Regions from separate parts of the Leucobacter holotrichiae genome, predicted to be linked through region 1. Evidence: predicted binding sites of a transcription regulator. Region 1 holds the regulator's gene; each other region holds the start of a gene.
The links. Region 1 encodes HspR, which represses chaperone genes until heat shock. Its sites were predicted from a motif close to AAGTTGAGTCNNNNNGACTCAACTT; they were not measured.

Region 1 (7,285 bases):
GCGGCATCATGACGAAGCTGATCGAGCGCAACACCGCGATCCCGACCAAGCGCAGCGAGACCTTCACCACGGCCGAGGACAACCAGCCCTCCGTCGCGATCCAGGTCTTCCAGGGCGAGCGCGAGTTCACCCGCGACAACAAGAATCTGGGCACCTTCGAGCTGACCGGCATCGCCCCGGCTCCGCGCGGAGTGCCGCAGATCGAGGTCACCTTCGACATCGATGCGAACGGCATCGTGCAGGTCTCGGCGAAGGACAAGGGCACCGGCAAGGAGCAGACGATCACCATCTCCGGCGGCTCGACGCTGTCGAAGGAGGACATCGAGCGCATGGTGCGCGAGGCCGAGGAGCACGCCGCCGAGGACAAGAAGCGTCGCGAGTCGGCCGAGCAGCGCAACAACGCCGAGCAGCTGGCCTACTCGGTCGAGAAGCTCATCTCGGAGAACGAGGACAAGCTGCCCGAGGACGTCAAGACCGAGGTGCAGGGCGATCTCGATGAGCTGAAGCAGGCGCTCGCCGGTGAGGACGACGAGGCCGTGAAGACCGCCGCCGACAAGCTGGGCCAGAGCCAGACCAAGCTGGGCGAGGCCATCTACGCGGCGGCGCAGGCCGAGCAGCCCGCTGCCGACGCCGACTCCGCGGAGTCGAACGATGACGACGTGGTCGATGCCGAGGTCGTTGATGACGACGAGGAGAAGAAGTAACCATGGCAGATCAGGAACAGCGCACGCCGGGCGAAGAGCCGAACCGCGACGGTGTTCCTGCGGAGCCGGCTCGGGATGAATCGCGAAGCGATTCCTCGACGGGGCCGGCCGGCTCACCAGCCGAGGGGCCGGAGGCGAACGCTTCCGGCCCCGCGCCGCAGGAGGGCGGATCCGACGAGGGTCTGACCGTGGATGACATCTTGAACTCGGAGCAGAGCGCCGAGGCCGCCGGAGCCGACACCGGGTCGACGGGCGGCGAGTCCGAGACCGCGGGCGGCGGCGAGGAGAATCCCTACCTCGAGGACCTGCGCCGGCTCACGGCGGAGTACGCGAACTACCGCAAGCGTACCGAGGCGAACGCCGAGCTCGAGAAGCAGCGCGCGATCGCCGCGGCCGTCACGCCGCTGCTGTCGGTGCTCGACGACATCGATCGGGCCGAGCAGCACGGCGATCTGACCGAGGGCTCCGCGTTCTCGACGATCGCGCAGAAGCTGCGCGGCACGGTCGAGAAGCTCGGCGTCGTCAGCTTCGGCGAGAAGGGCGAGGCCTTCGACCCGCAGCTGCACGAGGCGATCGCCCAGGTTCCTGTTCCGGGCACCGAGCAGCACACGGTGCTCGACGTGATCGAGCGGGGGTACCGAGTCGGCGATGTCGAGCTGCGCCCCGCCAAGGTAGCGGTGGCGGTGGGAGCAGATGGCTAGTCAGGATTGGCTCGAGAAGGATTTCTACGCGATTCTCGGCGTCTCGAAGGACGTGAGCGACGATGAGCTGAAGAAGGCCTACCGCAAGCTGGCCCGGAAGTATCACCCGGACTCCAACCCGGGTGACGCTGTCGCCGAGGCGAAGTTCAAGGAGATGAGCGAGGCCTACTCCGTGCTCTCCGACAAGGAGCAGCGCGCCGAGTACGACCAGATCCGCGCCATGGGGGCGGGCGGCGCCCGCTTCACGGCCGGCGGCGGGGGCGGACAGGGCTTCGAGGACATCTTCGGGGGCATGTTCGGCGGCGGTCGAGGCGGTTCGCACTTCAGCTACCAGGGGGGCTTCCCCCAGGGTGGCCAGGGGTACGAGGACATCTTCAACCTGTTCGGCGGCGGCCCCAGCGGCCCGCAGCCCGGGCGCGATGTGCAGGCCACGACGACGCTCGACTTCGAGACGGCCGTGCAGGGCAAGACGGTCACGCTGCAGACCCCGAACGGCACGGTCAAGGTCAAGATTCCGGCCGGCGTCTCGGACGGGCAGAAGATCAAGGTGCGCGGCAAGGGCGATCCCAGCCCGAACGGCGGCCCCGCGGGCGATATCATCCTCACGGTGAGCGTGCGCAAGCATCCCGTCTTCGAACGTGACGGCCAGAATCTGCGGCTCAAGCTGCCGGTCACCTTCTCGGAGGCCGCGCTCGGCGCGACCGTGGAGGTGCCCACGCTCGGCGGCGATCCGGTGCGCCTGAAGGTGCAGCCGGGCACGCCCAGCGGTCGTGTGCTGCGGGTCAAGGGCCGCGGCGTGAAGAGCTCGAAGGGCACCGGCGATCTCCTCGCCGAGGTGCAGGTGGTCGTGCCGTCGCACCTCTCCGAGCAGGCGCGCGACGCGCTCGAGGCGTTCCGCGAGGTCGAACCGAAGGAGAATCCGCGCGAGGATCTCCTGGCACGCGCACGGGGCTGAGTCGACCATGGCCGAACCCCAGATGGATCGCTTCACCCCGGTCTTCGCGATCGCGGCGGCGGCCGAGCTCGCCGAGATGCACCCGCAGACGCTGCGGCAGTACGACCGTATCGGTCTTGTATCGCCGCAGCGCACGCGGGGCAACACCCGCCGGTACTCCCTGCACGACGTGGCGCGACTGCGCGAGGTGGCGCGCCTGTCGGCCGAGGGCCTGAGCCTCGAGGGGATCCGGCGGGTGCTGCAGCTCGAGGATCGGGTTCGGGATCTCGAGGAGCGCGTGCGGGATCTCGAGCACGCGCTCACCGAGGAGCGGCTGCAGCGCCCCGAGCGGCGCGTCTTCGCGGCCGGTGCGGCGGGGGGCGAGGTCATCACACTGCGGAGGGGCACACGGGTGCGGCGCAACGCCGAGGTCGTCGTGTGGAAGCCCTAGCCGGGCTCTTCGCGGGTCTCTCGCGCGAGCCCGACTTCGAGGCGCCCGAACTGCAAGCCTACGATGCGGCCGACGAGCTGATCCTGGAGACCGCGGCTGCTTCGGTGCGGGAGGCGGATCCCGGTGAGCTGGTGGTGATCGGGGATCGGCACGGGGCGCTCACTCTCGGTGCGGCGGCGGTGCTCGGGGCGCGCGGGATCCGGGTGCATCAGGATCCGCTGCTCGGGCAGCGCGCCCTCGCCCGCAACGCTGAGCAGGTGTTCCCGCCTGCCGATCCTGCGCTCCCCTCGGCCGCCGCGGCGGAGGCGGAGGATCGAAACCTCTACACCTCGCACCCGCTCGACGAGTCCCTGCTGCGCGGCGCGCGAACCGTGCTGCTGCAGCTGCCGCGCGGGCTCGACGCCCTCGACGAGATCGCCTGGTCGATCGCGCGCTGGGCGGATCCGGCGGTGCGGGTGTTCGCCGGCGGCCGGGTGAAGCACATGACGCGCACGCAGAACGAGGTGCTCGGGCGGTACTTCGGCGAGGTCTCCGCGGGCCTCGGGCGACGCAAGGCGCGGGTGCTCACCGCGAGCGGACCTGGGGAGCCGGGGCCCGCTCCGTTCCCGCGGTGGGGTGAGGATCCGGCGCTGCCATTCCGCGTCGCGGCGTACGGGGCGACGTTCGGCGGCCCGACCCTCGACCACGGCAGTCGCCTGCTGCTGGAGGGGCTGGGCGACGCCGGAGGGGGCCGCACTGCCCCGGCGACTGCCCCATCGCGCATCGTGGATCTCGGCTGCGGCAACGGCGTGCTCGCGGTGTCGGCCGCGCTGCGGTGGCCCGGTGCCGTGGTGATCGCGACCGATCAGTCGGCTGCTGCCGTCGCCGCCACGCGACTCACCGCCGGTGGGGCGGGGGTGGAGGATCGCATCGCGATCCACCGTGCCGACGCGCTCGAAGCGGTGGAAGACGAGTGGGCCGATCTGATCCTGCTCAATCCGCCGTTCCACACCGGCTCGACGGTGCACACAGGGGTCGCGCATCGGCTGATCCGTGCTTGCCGTCGCGCCCTCGCCCCGGGCGGCGAGCTGCGCCTCGTGTTCAACTCGCACCTGCGTTACCGGCCGCTCGTGGAGCGGGAGATCGGGCGGACGCGGGAGATCGCCCGCAACCGCACCTTCACGGTGCTGGTGGCGACCCGGCGCTGAGGGTCCGCGCCGCCCGGCGGGCGTACGCTTGAATCAACATGACGAACCCGGCCCGAACCCTGCTGCTGCGCCTCGCGCCGATCATCTACGGGCCCACGATCCTGTTCACCCTCGGCGCGTACGCGATGCTGCCGATCGTGCCCGTCATCGCGGTCTCGCAGGGCGCGAGCCTCGGCCTCTCGGGCGTGATCGCCTCCGCGGTCGTCGTGGGGCGGCTGCTCGGCAATCTGCCGGCGAGCTGGATCGTGTCGCGTGCGGGGGAGCGGATCGCGATGCTCGTCGCCTCGGCGGTGGCGTTCGCCGGAGCGGTGGGCGTCGCACTCGCGCCCGGGCTCGTCGTGCTCGGGGTGTCGGTCTTCGTGATCGGTTTCGCCGAGGCCGCGTTCGCTCTGGCGCGGCACTCGCTCATGACCACGCGGGTGCCCGTGCCGTTCCGGGCTCGGGCGCTCTCGCTGATCGGAGGGTCGCACCGATTCGGGCGGTTCGCCGGGCCCTTCCTGGCGGCCGGCCTGCTCAGCGTCACCGACGCCACGACGGCCCCGGTCTGGGCCTTCGTCGTGTGCCTCGCGCTCGCGGCGCTGCTCGTCGGATTCGCGCCGGATCCCGAGCGCCTGCTCCCCGCTCAGCCCGCGACCGGGGCCTCGTCCGCGGCTTCCGCGGTTGTGGCGGCTGCCGCGCCGGAGCGCCCCGGCGGCGTGCTCGCCGCGATCCGCGCCGGGAGGACACCCCTGCTGCGCATCGGCGGGCCGGCTGCGATCCTCTCGGGACTGCGCTCCGTGAAAGACGTGCTGCTGCCGCTCTGGGGCGTCTCGATCGGCCTCGACGCGACGGGCGTCGCGCTCGTGGTGGGCATCGCGGGCACGATCGACTTCGCCCTGTTCTACGCGAGCGGCCAGGTGATGGACCGCTTCGGGCGGCTCTGGGCCGCGCTGCCGGCCACCGTCGCCATGGCGCTCAGCTTCCTCGTGCTCGCCGCGACCCACGATCTGCCCGGCGCGGTGTGGTGGTTGGTGGGCTGCTCGGTGGTGATCGGGATCGGGAACGGCCTCTCGAGCGGGATTCTGCTCACCCTCGGCGCGGATCTCGCTCCGCGCGACAATCCCGCCCCGTATCTCGCGGCGTGGCGCACGTTCACCGACTTCGGCGGGGCGGCGGCACCGCTCGCGATCTCCGCGATCTCCGCGGCTTCGCTGCCGCTCGCGAGTGCGGTCACCGGAGTGCTCGCGGTGCTGGGGGCCGCCGGGTTCGCGCGATGGATCCCGCGCTACATCCCACGGGGGCGCCTGTAGTTCCGGGCAGCCTCCCGGGGACTCGGCGACCCGCTCCGCGGTTTCCGAGGTATTCCTGAATACACTGGAGTGCGCTCGCCCACCGGCCAGCGCCCCACCGACCGAAGGACTCCCGCACACCGTGAGCACCACCGATCGCCAGCCTCCTCTCCGCATCCTCATCGGATGCGATACCTTCTCGCCCGACGTCAACGGCGCCGCCCGCTTCGCCGAACGCCTCGCCGCCGGACTCGTGGGGCGCGGACACGACGTGCACGTGGTCGCACCCTCGAAGCGGGTGAACCGCACGGGCAGCTTCGCCGAGACGATCGAGGGCGAGTCGATGACCGTGCACCGCTGGACGAGCTGGCGGTGGTACCCCCATGACTGGCTGCGCTTCGTGCTGCCCTGGCGCGCCCGCTCCTACGCGCGCAAACTGCTCGACCGAGTGCGCCCCGACGTGATCCACATCCAGTCCCACATCGTCGTCGGCCGCGCCCTCGCCAAGGAGGGCGCCAAGCGCGGCATCCGCATCGTCGCCACCAACCACGTGATGCCCGAGAACGTGCTCGACTTCACCCTGCTGCCCGAGCGGGCCAAGCGCATCTTCGTGCGCTGGGGCTGGAACGACGCCGACCGGGTGCTCACGCGCGCCGCCGCCGTCACCACCCCCACGCGCCGCGCCGCCGACTTCCTCGAACGCAACACACACCGCCGCGGCGTGCTCCCGGTCAGCTGCGGCCTGCGCGCCTCCGACTACACCGCCGACCTCGAGCCGCGCACTTCGAACCGGCTCGTCTTCGTCGGCCGGGTCACGCTCGAGAAGGAGATCGACGTGATCCTGCGCGCGATCCCGCGCATCGATCCTCAGCTCGACGTGAGCTTCACCATCGTCGGAGACGGGGATCAGCGCAAGAACCTCGAGAAGCTCGCCGGTGAACTGGGCATCGCGCAGCGTGTGCACTTCACCGGCCGGGTCAGCGACCAGCAGCTGCGCGCCCACCTCACCGAGGCGAGCGTGTTCGTGATCGCGTCGATCGCCGAGCTGCAGTCGATCGCGACCATGGAGGCCATGGCCTCGGGCCTGCCGATCGTCGCCGCGAACGCGATGGCACTGCCTCACCTCGTGCACGAGGGCGAGAACGGGTACCTGTTCCAGGCGGGCAACGACCGCGAGCTCGCGGATCGCGTCGAGAGCATCCTCAAGCTCCCGCCCGAGCAGTACCGGCGCATGCAGCAGGCATCGCTCGAGGCCGTCGAGGTGCACGACATCGACCGCACGCTCGACACCTTCGAGAAGCTCTACCGGGGCGACGCCTGACCGTGCACGTGCTCATCGTCACCGACCAGCACCCCGAATCGCTCGGCGGTGTGCAGGTGGCGATCCGCCTGCAGCGCCGCTATCTCGAGCGGCTCGGGCATCGTGTCACGATCGCGGCTCCGGCGCTGCACCGCCCCGGGTACGCGCCGGCCGAGGAGGATCGCGAGGCGTACATCGATCTGCCGTCATGGCCGATCACCCGGGATCGCGAGTACGGGATCACCTGGCCCGGAGCACGCGCTGATCGCGCGCTCGCGGCGGCGCTCGCCGCTCTCCCGCCCGTCGATCTCGTGCATGTGCAAGGGGACTTCTGGGGGGCGATGATCGGGCTGCGGGCCGCGCGCGGGCTCGGAGCCGCGCGCGGACTCGGCCGGGCGATCCCGACCGTGATCACGATGCACAACCACGTCGACGAGGGAACCCGCGCGGTCACCCCTCTCGCGCCGCTGGCCTTCCAGGGACTGCGCGCGTGGCGGGGTCTCGCACTGGGGCCGTGCCGGGGGGCGGTCGCTCGCCGTGCGCGAGGAGCCTGGCGGTATCTCGCCGAGCTTGCGGCAGAGGCGACCGCGGTGACCGCGCCATCGCAGCACTTCGCCGACGAGCTCGAGCGGCACGGAGTCGCCGACGAGGTGCTCGTGACGCGCGGCGGTGTCGACGACGAGGCCATCGCGCAGGTGTGCGCGCTGCCGCGGTCGCCGCGCAGCCGGCCCCGGCTCGTG
Region 2 (7,285 bases), on a different contig from region 1:
GCTCCGGGCGCTGCCGCACACGGGCCTCGGCATTCTGAGGAAGACGAAGACGCCGATCGCGAGGCTGCGGCCCGAGGCGCAGCGCACGGCTCGCGAGCCTCGGCTGCTCACGATCACGAAGGCCAACTCCCGGGCCACGGTGCACCGCGACACCTACCTCGACTCCATCGGCGTGCGCACCTTCGACCGCGACGGCAACGTGACGGGCGAGCGTCGCTTCCTCGGCATGTTCACCTCTGTCGCCTACGCCTCCTCCGTGCTGACGCTGCCGATCGTGGCGAAGAAGGTGCGCGCCGTGCTCGATGCTTCAGGCTTCGCGCCGAACTCGCACTCGGGCAAGGACCTGCTCCAGGTGCTCGAGCAGTACCCGCGCGACGAGCTGTTCCAGGACTCACCGGAGCACCTGCTGGCCGTCGCCGGCGAGGTGAGCCGCTTGCGAGAGCGGCGGCGCGCCCGCATCTTCCTGCGGCGCGACGAGTTCGGCAGGTTCGTCTCCGCGCTCGTGTTCCTGCCCCGGGATCGTTACAACACGACCGTGCGGTTGCGGATCGAGGCTCTGCTGCGCGAAGCCTTCGGCGCCGACCAGATGGACCACGCCACGCGCGTCGGCGACTCGCCTCTGGCGCAGCTGCACTTCGTGGTGCGGGTGCCGAAGGGCGAGGCCGTGCCCGAGGTCTCGGAGGCCGAGCTGCAGTCCAAGCTCGAAACCGCGATCCGCAGCTGGGATCAGGCGTTCGTGGATGCGCTGCACGAGCGCAACGACGAGACGCGAGCGGCGGAGCTGCTCAGCCGCTACGGCAACGCCTTCCCCGAGTCGTACAAGGTGTATGTGCCGCCGCACGAGGCGCTGGGCGATGTTGCTCTGCTCGAGAGCCTGGAGGCGGGAGCCGAGTTCGCGGTGCACCTCTACACGCCCGAGGACGAGGATCCATCCCGTCGTTACCTCACCCTCGTCTCCCGCACGCCCTACCCGCTGACGCGCGTGCTGCCGTTCCTCACCGACCTCGGCGTCGACGTCGCCGACGAGCGCCCGAATACCATTCTGCTGCCGAGCGGTACCCGCTACATCTCCGACTTCGGCCTAGTCGTCGCCGACGAGAAGCTGTGGGGCGATGCCGACTGGGGAGCCGAGTTCACGGATGCGTTCGAGGCGGCCTGGACGGGGAACGCCGAGAGCGATCGATTGAACGCGCTGGTGCTGCTCGCGGGTCTGAACTGGCGCAGGATCGTGATCCTGCGCGCCATCAGCATGTACCTGCGGCAGATCGGCTCCGCCTTCTCGGTCGAGTACATCGAGCAGGCGCTGATCGCGAACCCCGGCATCGCCGCCGGTCTCGTGCGGCTCTTCGAGCTGCGCTTCGACCCCGAGATCCAGGGCGACCGGGAGGCGCAGTCGGCGGAACAGGCCGCTGCACTCCAACTCGACCTCGAGGGCGTGTCCAGCCTCGACCACGACCGGATCCTGCGCTCGATCATCGGGGTGATCGAGGCGACCTGGCGCACCAACTTCTACCAGCGGGACGCCGAGGGGCGCCCGAAGCCGTGGGTATCGATGAAACTCGACTGCGCCCGTGTGCCCGGCCTGCCGAAGCCGCACCCCATGGCGGAGATCTGGGTGTATTCCCCGGAGGTCGAGGGTGTGCACCTGCGCTTCGGCAAGGTGGCTCGCGGCGGTCTGCGCTGGAGCGACCGGCGCGAGGACTTCCGCACCGAGGTGCTGGGCCTCGTAAAAGCCCAGATGGTGAAGAACGCCGTGATCGTGCCGACGGGCTCGAAGGGCGGATTCGTGGCGAAGCGCTTGCCGTCGCCGAGCGATCGCGCCGCGTGGCTCGAGGGCGGCAAGTCGGCGTACCGCACCTTCATCCGCGGTCTGCTCGACATCACCGACAACCGCGACGGGTCGGAGGTGCGGCATCCCGAGCGGGTGGTGCGCCATGACGGCGACGATCCCTATCTCGTGGTCGCGGCCGACAAGGGCACGGCGTCCTTCTCCGACATCGCCAACGGCATCTCGGCCGAGTACGGCTTCTGGCTCGACGACGCCTTCGCATCGGGCGGCTCGGCGGGCTACGACCACAAGGGCATGGGCATCACGGCACGCGGGGCGTGGGAATCGGTGAAGCGGCACTTCCGCGAGATGGGCCACGACACCCAGGCCGAGGAGTTCACCGTCGTCGGCGTGGGCGACATGTCTGGGGACGTGTTCGGGAACGGCATGCTGCGCTCCGAGTGCATCCGTCTCGTGGCGGCGTTCGATCACCGGCATGTCTTCGTGGATCCCTCACCCGATGCGGCGACGTCGTTCGCCGAGCGTGCGCGACTGTTCGAACTGCCCGGCTCCTCGTGGGACGACTACGATCGCGCGCTCATCTCCGAGGGCGGCGGCGTGTTCCCGCTCTCCGCGAAGTCGATCTCCGTGAGCCCGCAGATGGCCGAGGCGCTCGGGCTCGAGGCCGGCGTTACCTCGCTCACGCCCGCTGAGCTCAAGCGGGCCGTGCTGCTCGCCCCGGTCGATCTGCTCTGGAACGGAGGCATCGGCACGTATGTGAAGGCGAGTTCCGAGACCGACGCCGAGATCGGTGACCGAGGCAACGATGCGATCCGCGTGAACGGCTCCGAGCTGCGCGTGCGCGTGGTCGGCGAGGGCGGCAACCTCGGCGTGAGCCAGCGCGGCCGCATCGAGGCCGCGCTCGCGGGGGTGCGCATCAACACCGACGCGATCGACAACTCCGCCGGTGTGGGCACCTCCGATCGCGAGGTGAACATCAAGATCCTGCTCGGTGCTGTGGAGCGCGACGGCCGCCTCGATCGCGAGGCGCGCAACGAACTGCTGCACTCGATGACCGACGAGGTCGCGGTGCAGGTGCTGCGCGACAACTACGAGCAGAACGTGCTGCTCGGCAACTCTCGCGAGAACGCAGTCGAGATGCTTCCCTCGCACGAGCGGCTGATGAAGTGGCTCGAGGGTCGAGACGAATTGGATCGGGAGTTGGAGTTCCTGCCGAGTACGAGCGAGATCCAGACCCGCCTCGCCGAACGGCGGGGCCTTACCCGCCCGGAGTTCGCGGTGCTGGTCGCCTACGCCAAGCTGGCGCTCAAGTCCGACCTCGCAGCGACGCGGATGGCCGACGACCCGTGGTTCGCCCGCACCCTCGCCGACTACTTCCCGGGTCCCATCCGAGAGCGCTACGGAGATGATCTCGCCGCCCACCCGCTGCGCTCGGAGATCGTGGTCAACTCGGTGGTCAACTCGATGGTGAACCGCGGCGGCATCACGTTCGCCTACCGGGCCGCAGACGAGACGGGGGCGTCGAGCGAGCAGATCGCCCGCGCCTACGTGGTGGCTCGTGAGGTGTTCGACCTGCGCGACTTCGTGGTGGCCGTCGAGGCGACCGACAACGCGGTGAGCACCGCGGTGCAGACCGATCTCTATCTCACGTTCCGCAGGCTGCTCGATCGGGCGACGCGCTGGTTCGTGCAGCATCGCGTCGAGAGCATCGACATCGGTGCCGAGATCGAACTGTTCGCCGGGCCCGTCGTGCGGCTCTCCGAGATGCTCGGCGAGCTGTTGCGCGGAGACGAGCTGCTGCGGTTCGAGGCCCGCGTCGACGAACTCGAGCGGGCGGGGGTGCCGAGCAACCTCGCTCGGCGCGGCGCCGGCCTGCTCGCTTCTCTGCCTCTGCTCGACATCGTGGAGCAGTCGCGTCTGCGAGGCTGGAGCCTCGACGAGGTGACCGCGGTGTACTTCGACCTTTCATCTCGGATGCACTTCGACGAGTTGCTGAGCGGGGTGACGGCTCTGCCGCAGGACGACCGCTGGGGGTCGATGGCGCGCGCCGCGATGCGTGATGATCTTTACGCGGTGATGATCGCACTCACCGCGTCCGTGCTCGAGCAGACGGAGCCGGGGGATGCGGCCCTGCGGATCGACACCTGGCTCGAACAGGGTGCGGTGTCGAGCAGGCGGGTGCTCGAGGAAGCGCTCGATGCGGTGCGCTCCGACGTCGATGCAGGCCTTGCGACCCTGTCGGTCGCGCTGCGACGTTTGCGCTCGCTCGTGCGGTGAACCGGACGGGCTGAGGGGCTGTGATGCGCGGGATCTTCGAGCGGGAGGGCGCGGAGTTCGGCCGGGGAATCGGATTCTTCGACGCGATCTACGGCTTCGCGATCACCCTGCTGGTGGCGAACATCGACCTGCCGGCGGCTTCGGCCTGGCGCGAGCCAGCCGAGCTGCTCGACCACGGGCTCGGCACGCAGCTGCTCGGCTTCTTCATCAGCTTCGTGGTGATCGCGATCTTCTGGCGTCACAACACGCTGCTGCTGGCGCGCTTCATCGGGATCGACGGCCCTGTCGTCACCGCGAACCTCGTCACGGCGGGGCTCATCGTGCTTCTGCCGTTCACCACGCAGGGCATCAGTGATCCCGAGATCTCCGAGTACCCGCTGCCCACCGCGCTGTACGCCGTGAACGTGGCGCTGGCGATGGCCTCGCAGTGGGCGATGCACGAGATCGGGCGGGTCCGGGGTCTGCTGGTGGAGCGGGCGAGCCCGGCGCTGCTGCGAGCCTCGCGCATCGACGTGCTCGCACAGATGGGAGTGTTCGCCGTCTCGGTGCCGATCGCCTTCCTCGCCGGGTCGACGTGGGCGCAGTTGAGCTGGCTGCTGATGATTCCCGTGGGCAGGATCACGGGCAAGCGGAAGGTGAGGGTCGCGGAGCGGGAGCATTCGCCCGGAGTATCGGACACCTGAGCAGGAGAAGAATCCTGGCGCAAATCGGAGTGCTGCGATAAACTTGAGTCATCATCACTCAAGTTTGTGGCCTCCCTGCTCGGGTCGCCGCAGTCTGCTGAACGAGAAAGGACCCCAGATGCAGGCAAACTGGCAGCCCGCCCAGGGCGAAGAGGGGCAGAGCGCCCTCGAGCAGTTCGGCGTCAACCTCACGGAAGTCGCCCGCTCGGGCAAGCTCGACCCCGTCATCGGTCGCGATAGCGAGATCCGGCGAGTGAGCCAGGTGCTCACTCGGCGCACCAAGAACAACCCGGTGCTGATCGGTGAGCCCGGCGTCGGCAAGACGGCCGTCGTCGAGGGTCTCGCTCAGCGCATCGTCGCCGGTGACGTCGCCGAGTCGCTCAAGGACAAGGAGCTGATCTCCCTCGATATCTCGGCGCTCATCGCCGGTGCGAAGTACCGCGGCGAGTTCGAGGAGCGCATGAAGGCGGTGCTCGCCGAGATCAAGGACTCCGACGGCAAGATCATCACCTTCATCGACGAGCTGCACACCCTCATGGGAGCTGGCGGCGGCGAGTCGTCGGTCGCGGCGTCGCAGATGCTGAAGCCCATGCTCGCCCGCGGCGAGCTGCGGCTCATCGGCGCGACCACGCTCGACGAGTACCGCGAGTACATCGAGAAGGATGCGGCGCTCGAGCGGCGCTTCCAGCAGGTGTACGTGGGTGAACCGAGTGTCGAAGACACGGTCGCGATCCTGCGCGGCCTCAAGGAGCGCTACGAGGCGCACCACAAGGTGACCATCGCCGATTCGGCTCTGGTCGCCGCCGCGAGCCTATCGAACCGGTACATCACGGCGCGGCAGCTGCCCGACAAGGCGATCGACCTGATCGACGAGGCCGCGAGCCGCCTCCGCATGGAGATCGACTCGGCTCCGATCGAGATCGACGAACTGCGCCGCGCGGTCGACCGGCTGAAGCTCGAGGAACTCGCGCTCAAGAAGGAGAAGGACGAGGCCTCGAAGGAGCGTCTGGCGAAGCTGCGCGAAGACCTCGCCGAGAAGCAGCGCGAGCTTGACGGCCTCGAGGCGCGCTGGGAGCGCGAGCGCGCCACGCTGAACCGCGTCGGCTCCCTCAGGGAGAAGCTCGACCAGCTCAATATGCAGGCGCAGGTCGCTCAGCGCGAGGGCAACCTCGAGAAGGCGTCGAAGCTGCTCTACGGCGAGATCCCCGTGATCCAGAAGCAACTCGCCGAGGCCGAACAGGCCGAGATGGCGGGAGAGATCGACGGCGAGCCGCGTATGGTGAACGACCAGGTGACCGACGAGGACATCGCCGGTGTGGTCGCTGCTTGGACCGGCATCCCGGTCGGCCGCCTGCTGCAGGGCGAGACCGAGAAGCTGCTCGCGCTCGAGAGCGAACTCGGCAAGCGGCTCATCGGCCAGGGGGACGCGGTGCGTGCGGTCGCTGATGCGGTGCGTCGCACGCGGGCCGGGATCGCGGATCCCAATCGACCAACCGGTTCGTTCCTGTTCCTCGGGCCCACCGGCGTCGGCAAGACGGAGCTCGCGAAGGCACTCGCCGAGTTCCTCTTCGACGATGAGCACGCCATGGTCCGCATCGACATGAGCGAGTACGGCGAGAAGCACTCCGTGTCGCGGCTCGTCGGCGCCCCTCCCGGATATATCGGCTACGAGCAGGGCGGTCAGCTGACCGAGGCCGTGCGCCGGCGGCCCTACTCGGTCGTGCTGCTCGATGAGGTCGAGAAGGCGCACCCCGAGGTGTTCGATGTGCTGCTGCAGGTGCTCGACGACGGTCGGCTCACCGACGGTCAGGGCCGAACGGTCGACTTCCGCAACGTGATCCTGATCCTCACCTCGAATCTCGGCTCGCAGTATCTGATCGACCCCGATCTGCCGTGGAGCGAGAAGGAGTTCGGAGTGCGCGAGACGGTGCGCCGCGCGTTCAAGCCCGAGTTCATCAACCGGCTCGATGAGATGGTCATCTTCCGGCCGCTCTCGGAAGACGATCTGGCGCAGATCGTAGATCTGGCGGTGGACCGTCTGCAGGACCGGCTGGCGGATCGCCGGCTCACCCTCGGCGTCACGCCCGAGGCGCGCTCGTGGCTGGCATCGCGCGGCTACGATCCGATCTACGGTGCGCGTCCGCTGCGGCGGCTCATGCAGCACGAGATCGACGACCGGCTCGCGCGAGCGATCCTCTCCGGATCCGTGCGCGACGGCGACGCCGTGCGGGTGGACGTGGCGCCCGACGGCGAGTCGCTCGCACTGGAGAGCGCAGGGTCGGTGCCGTCGAACGGCGGTGCCGGCGGTGCCGGCGGCGCTGGCGATGACGACGTCATCGAGGCCGAGTTGCTGGACGACTGAGCGCTGGGCGGTGCCGTTCAATGAGGAGATCGCGGTCTATGCGGTGGTTTTCGGGGGCGACCCACCGCATAGACCGCGATCTCCTCATTGGTGCGGAAACGGGTGCTGATGCTCGGAGGGTCGGGCGGTCGGCCCCGCGCGCCCGGGCTGCCGCCAGTCCCGTCGCTGCCGTTT
Region 3 (7,285 bases), on a different contig from region 1:
GGTCCTTCCGGCGATCGCGCGAGCTCTCACGCGGGCCCTGGCGCTGGCTCCCAATGCTCCGCCGAGTCGATCGCATGTGCCCGAGGTTCGCGAGTTCCGCGTACCCGGCGATGCCGGTATGCCGGGGACCGCGCTCGCGCGTGCGCCGTCGCGTCTCGTTCACGCCTCTGCCTGAACGACGTTTCGCATCAACCGATCCTTGCGGTCGGTGTTCCTTCGGTCCCCTCGGTGCTCTCGTTCTCGCAGGGCGTGCACACGCTCGATACCCGCGACTGAAACGAGAACACCATGCACCCCGAACACCACCTGTCCCTTGACCCCTCGACTGCGACCGCCCCTCTGACCACGGAGCGTCGGGAGGCGGCCCGATGAGCATCTACGAGTTCCCGCCGATCAAGATCCTGATCAATGCCGCCTACTGGGTCGTCACCTCGCTCAGCGAGATCCTCGAACCGGTGGCTGGCGCGTACAGCGCCGCGATGGCGATCATCGTGCTCACCGTCGTGATCCGCGCGCTCCTCATCCCGGTCGGCCGTTCGCAGGTGAAGGCGAACGTCATGAGGCAGCGGCTCGCGCCGCAGATCGCCGAGCTGCGCCGCCGCTACCAGAAGAATCCCGAGGTGCTGCAGCGGAAGACGATGGAGCTCTATGCGGCGGAGAAGGCCTCCCCGTTCGCCGGATGCCTGCCCGTGCTCGCGCAGATGCCCGTGCTCATGGCCGTGTACGGTTTGTTCATCCTGCCGGAGATCGACGGGCACCCGAACGAGCTGCTCTCGCACACGTTCTTCGGCGTTCCGCTCGATGCCGGGTTCATCGGGCGGATCGGTGCGGGGACGGTGTCATGGGGATCGACGGCGGTCTTCTTGACGATCATGGTGCTCATCGCCGTCGTCGCGCAGGCCTCGCGGCGCCTGCTCGCTCAGCCCCAACCCGATACCGGGATGCAGGCGCAGCCCCAGCAGGCGACCGGCATGCCGGATCTGACGGGCATGATGCGCGTGCTGAGCTTCATGCCGTTCATGACCGCCGTGATCGCGGCGTTCGTCCCTCTCGCTGCGGGGCTGTACCTGCTCACGACGACGGCGTGGACGCTCGGGGAGCGGCTGATCCTGACCCGCATCTACCAGCCGGGGGGCTGAGACGGGAGCGGGTGCTGCTCCTCGTTGCATCACGCCCCGTCCCCGCGCCGCCGTCCCCGCTGCAACTACGCAGATCTGCCGTCGAGCACACCGAAATCCGGGGTCCGGTGTGCTCGACGGCAGATCTGCGCTGCTAGGCTGGCGTGATGAACGAGTCGACACAGCCGCAATTGGAGGCGGTGCGGCAGCGGATCGACGCGCTGGATCGCCGGATCGTCGAGCTGATCGCCGAGCGCCAGGAGCAGGTGCTGATCGCTGGTTCGCTGAAGCAGGACGCGCAGGCGGTGCGGGCGCCCGACCGGGTGGAGCAGCTGATCCGCAAGGTGCGTGCGCTCGCGACCGACGCGGGGGCGTCGCCCGAGGTCGTCGAAGCGGCGTACCGGGCTCTCATCGCCGCGTTCATCGAGCTCGAGCTCGACTCGAGCGGGCATCGGGCCTAGCGAGCGGCCAGGGCGCGGAGGCTACCGCTTCCGATTCCACAGCTGGTGGGTCAACCCGCTCGAACTGCTGACCGATTCGATCGTGAAGCGATCCTCGATCCCCACGACGTCGTCCCAGAGGCGCACGCCGCGACCCAGCGTGATCGGCACGACCACGACGTGCATGAAGTCGACGAGGTCGTCGCGCAGGAACTGGCGAATCGTCGAGGGCCCGCCCCCGATGCGAACGTCCTTGCCGTCGGCGGCCTCGTTCGCGCGGCGCAGCGCCTCCGCCGGGTCGGCGTCGATGAAGTGGAAGCTCGTGCCGTTCGCGAACACCATGGGCTCGCGCGGGTGGTGCGTGAGTATGAAGCAGGGGGTTTTGAAGGGCGGTTCCTCGCCCCACCATCCGCGCCACCCGTCATCGGGCCAGGGCCCGTTCTGCGGCCCGAACTTGCGGCGCCCCATGATCTCCGCGCCGATGCCCTGCCCCCACATGCTGAACAGGGCACGATCCAGCGTCACCGGATCAGCGACCCGGTGAACGCCCTCGATGACGCGGCCGTCGAACCAGCCGAAGAGCGCACCGGCGTCTCCGATCGGACGGTCGAACGTCACGTGCTCGCCGGCCGAGAAGCCGTCGAGGGACACGAACTGGTTGTGTATGCGAGCGCGAGCCATGACGCCTCCGGGCGATTGCAGTCCGATCGCTCAACTCTAGGCCGGTGGAGCCGAGGAGGGAAGGGGCGGGCGCCGGTCTGCGGCCCCGCCCCGAGCCTCAGCGGCGGGTCAGCCCTTACGCGGGGCTGTTCTCCAGCTGCTGCGGCTTCGCCCCGCCGTCTGCCTCCAGCGTCTGCGATGCTGCGCCGCCGTTCGCGCTGGTGACCTCCACCTTGCGCGGCTTCGCCCGCTCGCTGACCGGGATCGTCACGCACAGCACGCCGTTGTCGTAGCTGGCGCTGATGCGCTCGGTATCGATGCCCTGGCCGAGGCTGAGCTGGCGCAGGAAGCTGCCCGATGTGCGTTCGCGGGTGATCCACTTCACGTTCTCGGTGCTCGGCAGGGTGCGCTCGGCGCGGATCGTGAGCAACTGGCCGTCCACATCGATGTCGACGGAGCCCGGATCCATGCCGGGCAGATCAGCGGTCAGCAGGTAGTGGTCGCCGTCGCGATAGAGATCCATGGGCATCTGCCGCGGCCCGCGCAGGGGCTCGTTGAACAGCGTGTCGGCGAGGCGTTCCATCTCACGGAAAGGGGTGTAGGTTGCCATGTTTCTCACCTTTCTCTGAACTGACGATTCAAGATGTGAAAGTTGAGTGCATATCACTCAACTTGAGAAAATATTAGCACTCTCTCGGGTAGAGTGCTAACTGTTGTTCGCTCGAGGCAAACGCGCCGCTCACTAGCATCAGCCGGGATACGGCCGCAACGGGCAGCAGCGGCCGCGCAGGTCTCGTAGACTGCGATAACAGAGACTCGCAAGGGGGTGCCATGACCGAGATGAAGGACATGACGGGCGGGCGCGAACTCGTCATGGTGTCCAACCGGTTGCCGGTGGACCGGGTCGTCGAGAAGGATGGATCCACCTCGTGGCGCACCTCACCGGGAGGCCTCGTCACGGCGGTCGCCCCCATCGTGGAGCAGCTCGGCTGCCTCTGGGTGGGGTGGGTCGGTTCTGCAGACGAGGCGGTCGACCCGTTCGAGATCGGCTCGATGCGCCTCGCACCCGTCGAACTGAGCGAGGACGACATCGAGCTCTACTACGAGGGCTTCTCGAACGGCACGCTCTGGCCGCTCTACCACGACGTCATCGCGCGCCCCGAGTTCCACCGCGTGTGGTGGGACCGCTATCAGAAGGTGAACCAGCGCTTCGCCGAGCGCGTCGCGCAGCACGCGGCGGAGGGCGCGATCGTCTGGGTGCACGACTACCAGCTGCAGCTCGTGCCCGCGATGCTGCGCGAGCTGCGCCCCGACCTCACGATCGCCTTCTTCCTGCACATCCCGTTCCCGCCGAGCCGGCTCTTCGCGCAGCTCCCGTGGCGCAAGCGCGTGGTCGAGGGCCTGCTCGGAGCCGACGTGATCGGATTCCAGCAGGTCACCGACGCCGTGGCGTTCCGTATGACGGCCGAGCGATTCACCCGCGTGCCCGCGCTCGGCAATACGATCGTCGTGCCCGGCGCCGCCGGTGAGCCGTCGCGCACGGTGCTCGCCCAGGAATTCCCGATCTCGATCGATGCCGCGGCCTTCGCCGAGGTGGCCGCCCGCCCCGAGATCCAGGAGCGGGCGAGGGAGATCCGCGCCGAACTCGGCAACCCGAAGACGGTCATGCTGGGCGTCGACAGACTCGACTACACGAAGGGGATCAGGCACCGTCTCAAGGCGTTCGACGAGCTGCTCTCGGACGGCGAGATCGATGCCGAGCAGACGGTGCTCGTGCAGGTGGCGAGCCCGAGCCGGGAGCGCGTCGACGCCTATCGGCAGCTGCGCGACGAGGTCGAGCTCACCGTGGGGCGCATCAACGGCGAGTACGGAAGCATCGGGCACGCGCCGCTCGTCTATCTGCATCGCGGGCACACACGCGACGAGATGGTGGCGCTCTACCTGGCCGCGGACGTGCTGCTGGTCACTCCGCTGCGCGACGGTATGAACCTCGTCGCGAAGGAGTACGCCGCGTGCCGCACCGACGAGCAGGGCGTTCTGGTGCTGAGCGAGTTTGCGGGCGCTGCCGACGAGCTGCGGGACGCGCTGCTCGTCAACCCGCACGACATCGAGGGGCTCAAGGCCGCGATCGTGCGTGCGGCCCACATGCCGCGCGAGGAGCAGCGCCGACGCATGCGGTCGCTGCGCCGGACCGTCTACGACAATGACGTCGCGCACTGGGCGTCCGGCTACCTGGGAGCAGTGCGGGCGACCGCGGAGGCGCAGCGCCCGAGCCCCACCGGGCACCGTACCGAGCCGATCCAGGTGAGCACGGCATTCGTGCCGCGCAGCATCGACGATCGCGTGCGCCGGCTCGCCGCGCTTCCCCGGCTCATCGTGGCGAGCGACTTCGACGGCACGCTCGCACCGATCGTTCCGAGGCCGCAAGACGCCAGAATCCTCCCCAGGGCCCGCCAGGCGCTCGAGGTGCTGCGCAACGCGCCCGACACCTACGTCGCCGTGCTGACGGGGCGCTCGCTGGGCGGACTGGCCGAGACGGGTCTGCAGAGCGACGGATGGATCGTGTCGGGCTCCCACGGCTCGGAGCTGACGGGGCTCGACATCGGTCCTGCGGGTGAGGGCGGTGACGGCCCGCCGCTCGGAAGCCCGCTCACCGATGAGGAGAGCGAAAGGCTCGAGCGCGTCGGGCGGCGATTCGAGCGCGTGCTCGGCGGTGAGCCGGGCGTGCGGCTCGAGCGCAAGCCGTTCGGGATCGCGGTGCACACGAGGCAAGTCGCCGATCCCGAGCAGGCGGAGGAGCTGATGGCCGCGGCCGTCGAACTGGGCCTCGCGGCCGACATGCACGTGCGCGAGGGCAAGCAGGTGCGGGAGTTCTCGGTGCGGGACTCGAACAAGGGATCGGTGCTGCGCAGCATCCGCGCGGCCCTGCCCGACGCGCCCGTGCTGTTCCTCGGGGACGACGTGACCGACGAGGACGTGTTCACGACCCTCAGTCACGACGACCTGGGGATCAAGGTGGGGGAGGGCGACACCGCGGCCATGGAGCGGGTGCCCGATCCCGAGACGGCCACGGCGGTGCTCGCACTGCTGGCGGAGCTGCGCACCGGGATCATCATCGGCTCGGAGTGAGGGTCATCGCCTACCCGGTGGGCGCCTGCGAAATCAACCCCGGTGACAGCTCGTCCCGCGAACCTCTACGCTCGAACCCCGGGCCGTGACGCGACGGCCGAACACGAAGGAGGGCGATATGAGCCACACCGACGGCACGCGCGACACCGGCGGACTCGCAACCGACGAGTTCCGCAGTTTCGGGGTCGAGGAGGAGTACCTGCTGCTCGACGCCTCGCAGGGCACCCCGACCGATCTCGCTGCCGACATGGTGCGGTCGGCTCCGCACTCCGTTGCACCGGCCGAGCGGGAGTTCTTCTCGAGCCAGCTGGAGACGGCGACGCAGGTGTGCCGCACCGCCGATGAGGCGCTGGAGACCCTCACGGGGTTCCGCGCCGCGCTGTCTCGAGAGGCGGCGGATCGCGGTATCGTGCTCGCGGGCAGCGGTCTGCCGCCCGTGGGCGGTGAGGCCGCCGGAACCGTCACTCCGAAGTCGCGTTACCGCGAACTCGGCGAGCAGCTGCGCAACGCTGCCGCCTACCAGTACGTGACGGGCACGCACGTGCACGTCGAGATCCCCTCGCCCGACGCGGGCGTCGAGGTGCTGGCGCGTCTCGCCCCGTGGGCTCCGGCGCTGCTCGCGATGACGGCGAACTCTCCGCTGTGGTGCGGCGAGCCGACGGGGTTCGCCAGCTGGCGCCACGTCATGAACATGTCGTGGCCGGTGGCCGGGTTCCCACCGGAGTTCGACAGCGGTGAGGCTTACGCGCGCTCCGTCGAGCAGTTGGTCGAGAGCGGGGTGCTGCTCGACTCCGGGGTGGTGACCTGGCTGGCGCGGCTCTCGCAGAACTTCCCGACGATGGAGCTGCGGATCGCCGATGCTCAGCTGGAGGCCGAGGATGCGGTGTGCTTCGCGGTGCTGGTGCGGGCGCTCGTGGATCGCGCGCTGAGCGACGCCGAGGCGGGAGAGCCGCGACCGCGCATCGCCCACGGCCTCGTGAACGGGGCGATCTGGATGGCGGCTCGTGACGGGCTCGCGGCGCAGCTCATCGATCCGCTCACCGCCCGCCCCGAGCCGGCCTTCGACACGCTCGAGCGAATGGTCGCCTCAGTCGAGAACGAGCTGCGGCGCACAGGCGACCACGATCGGGTCTCCCACTATATCGACCGGCTCCGGCGCACGGGCGGGCCGGCGCGGCGCCAGCTCGAACGCTTCGATGCGGAGGGTCTCGAGGGACTCATCGGCCTCTATCGCGAGAGTTCGCGCTGACCGTTGTGTGCGCAATGCGGAGTCCCGAACTGCTGTTTACCGAGACGATGAAGCAGCAATTCGGGACTCCGCGTTTCGGGGGAGTGTGGGGAGTGGAGGTGCGGGGTGCGGGGTGCGAGATGAAGGTGAGGGGTGAACGGTGTGGCGTGGGGCGAAGGGTGAAGGAGCAGCGGGTGCCTAGCCGATGGCCGCGCTCGCGACGAGTTCCCGGGTGAACGGGTCGCAGGGATCCGCCAGCACCGTCTCCGTCCCGCCCTCTTCGACCACCCGACCGTCTCGCATGATGAGCACGCGGTCGCACACGGTGCGCACCGCCGCGAGATCGTGCGAGACGAAGACGAGGGTCAGACCCTGCTTCTCCTGAAGATCGCGCAGCAGCGATAGGATGCCGGCCTGCGTGGTGACGTCGAGCGCCGACACGGGTTCGTCGCACACGAGCACGTCGGGGTCTGCCGCGAGTGCGCGGGCGATCGCGACCCGCTGGCGCTGCCCGCCCGAGAGCGTCGCCGGCCTGCGGCCGAGATACTCGGGGCCGAGGCCCACTTGGGCGAGCAGTTCGGCGGGGGTGCGATCGGGGGAGCGGAGCGAGGCGGTCAGGATCCTGCCCACCCGCCAGCGCGGGTCGAAGGTCGCGAGCGGATCCTGCGGGATGAGGCGCACCCGGACGTGCGGATCGACCCGCTCGACGG

Region 2: a site for HspR is predicted at 4,790-4,814, ahead of AC0KXF_RS07575 (ATP-dependent Clp protease ATP-binding subunit). Genes of this name have one in related genera too.
Region 3: a site for HspR is predicted at 2,868-2,892, ahead of AC0KXF_RS08930 (Hsp20/alpha crystallin family protein). Genes of this name have one in related genera too.

What each region holds. Positions count from the first base shown of each region.
Region 1 covers NZ_JBVUAC010000003.1:4,029-11,313, reverse strand. The annotation lists gene dnaK (molecular chaperone DnaK) at 1-704, shown strand, start outside; gene AC0KXF_RS05380 (nucleotide exchange factor GrpE) at 707-1,405, shown strand; gene AC0KXF_RS05375 (DnaJ C-terminal domain-containing protein) at 1,398-2,360, shown strand; gene AC0KXF_RS05370 (heat shock protein transcriptional repressor HspR) at 2,368-2,790, shown strand; gene AC0KXF_RS05365 (class I SAM-dependent methyltransferase) at 2,778-3,977, shown strand; gene AC0KXF_RS05360 (MFS transporter) at 4,016-5,266, shown strand; gene AC0KXF_RS05355 (glycosyltransferase) at 5,388-6,566, shown strand; gene AC0KXF_RS05350 (glycosyltransferase) at 6,569-7,285, shown strand, end outside.
Region 2 covers NZ_JBVUAC010000004.1:215,208-222,492, forward strand. The annotation lists gene AC0KXF_RS07565 (NAD-glutamate dehydrogenase) at 1-4,066, shown strand, start outside; gene AC0KXF_RS07570 (TMEM175 family protein) at 4,090-4,749, shown strand; gene AC0KXF_RS07575 (ATP-dependent Clp protease ATP-binding subunit) at 4,868-7,111, shown strand.
Region 3 covers NZ_JBVUAC010000005.1:256,269-263,553, reverse strand. The annotation lists gene AC0KXF_RS08950 (hypothetical protein) at 1-175, shown strand, start outside; gene AC0KXF_RS08945 (YidC/Oxa1 family membrane protein insertase) at 369-1,139, shown strand; gene AC0KXF_RS08940 (chorismate mutase) at 1,286-1,579, shown strand; gene AC0KXF_RS08935 (dihydrofolate reductase family protein) at 1,601-2,239, opposite strand; gene AC0KXF_RS08930 (Hsp20/alpha crystallin family protein) at 2,355-2,828, opposite strand; gene AC0KXF_RS08925 (bifunctional alpha,alpha-trehalose-phosphate synthase (UDP-forming)/trehalose-phosphatase) at 3,050-5,347, shown strand; gene AC0KXF_RS08920 (carboxylate-amine ligase) at 5,466-6,596, shown strand; gene AC0KXF_RS08915 (ATP-binding cassette domain-containing protein) at 6,774-7,285, opposite strand, start outside.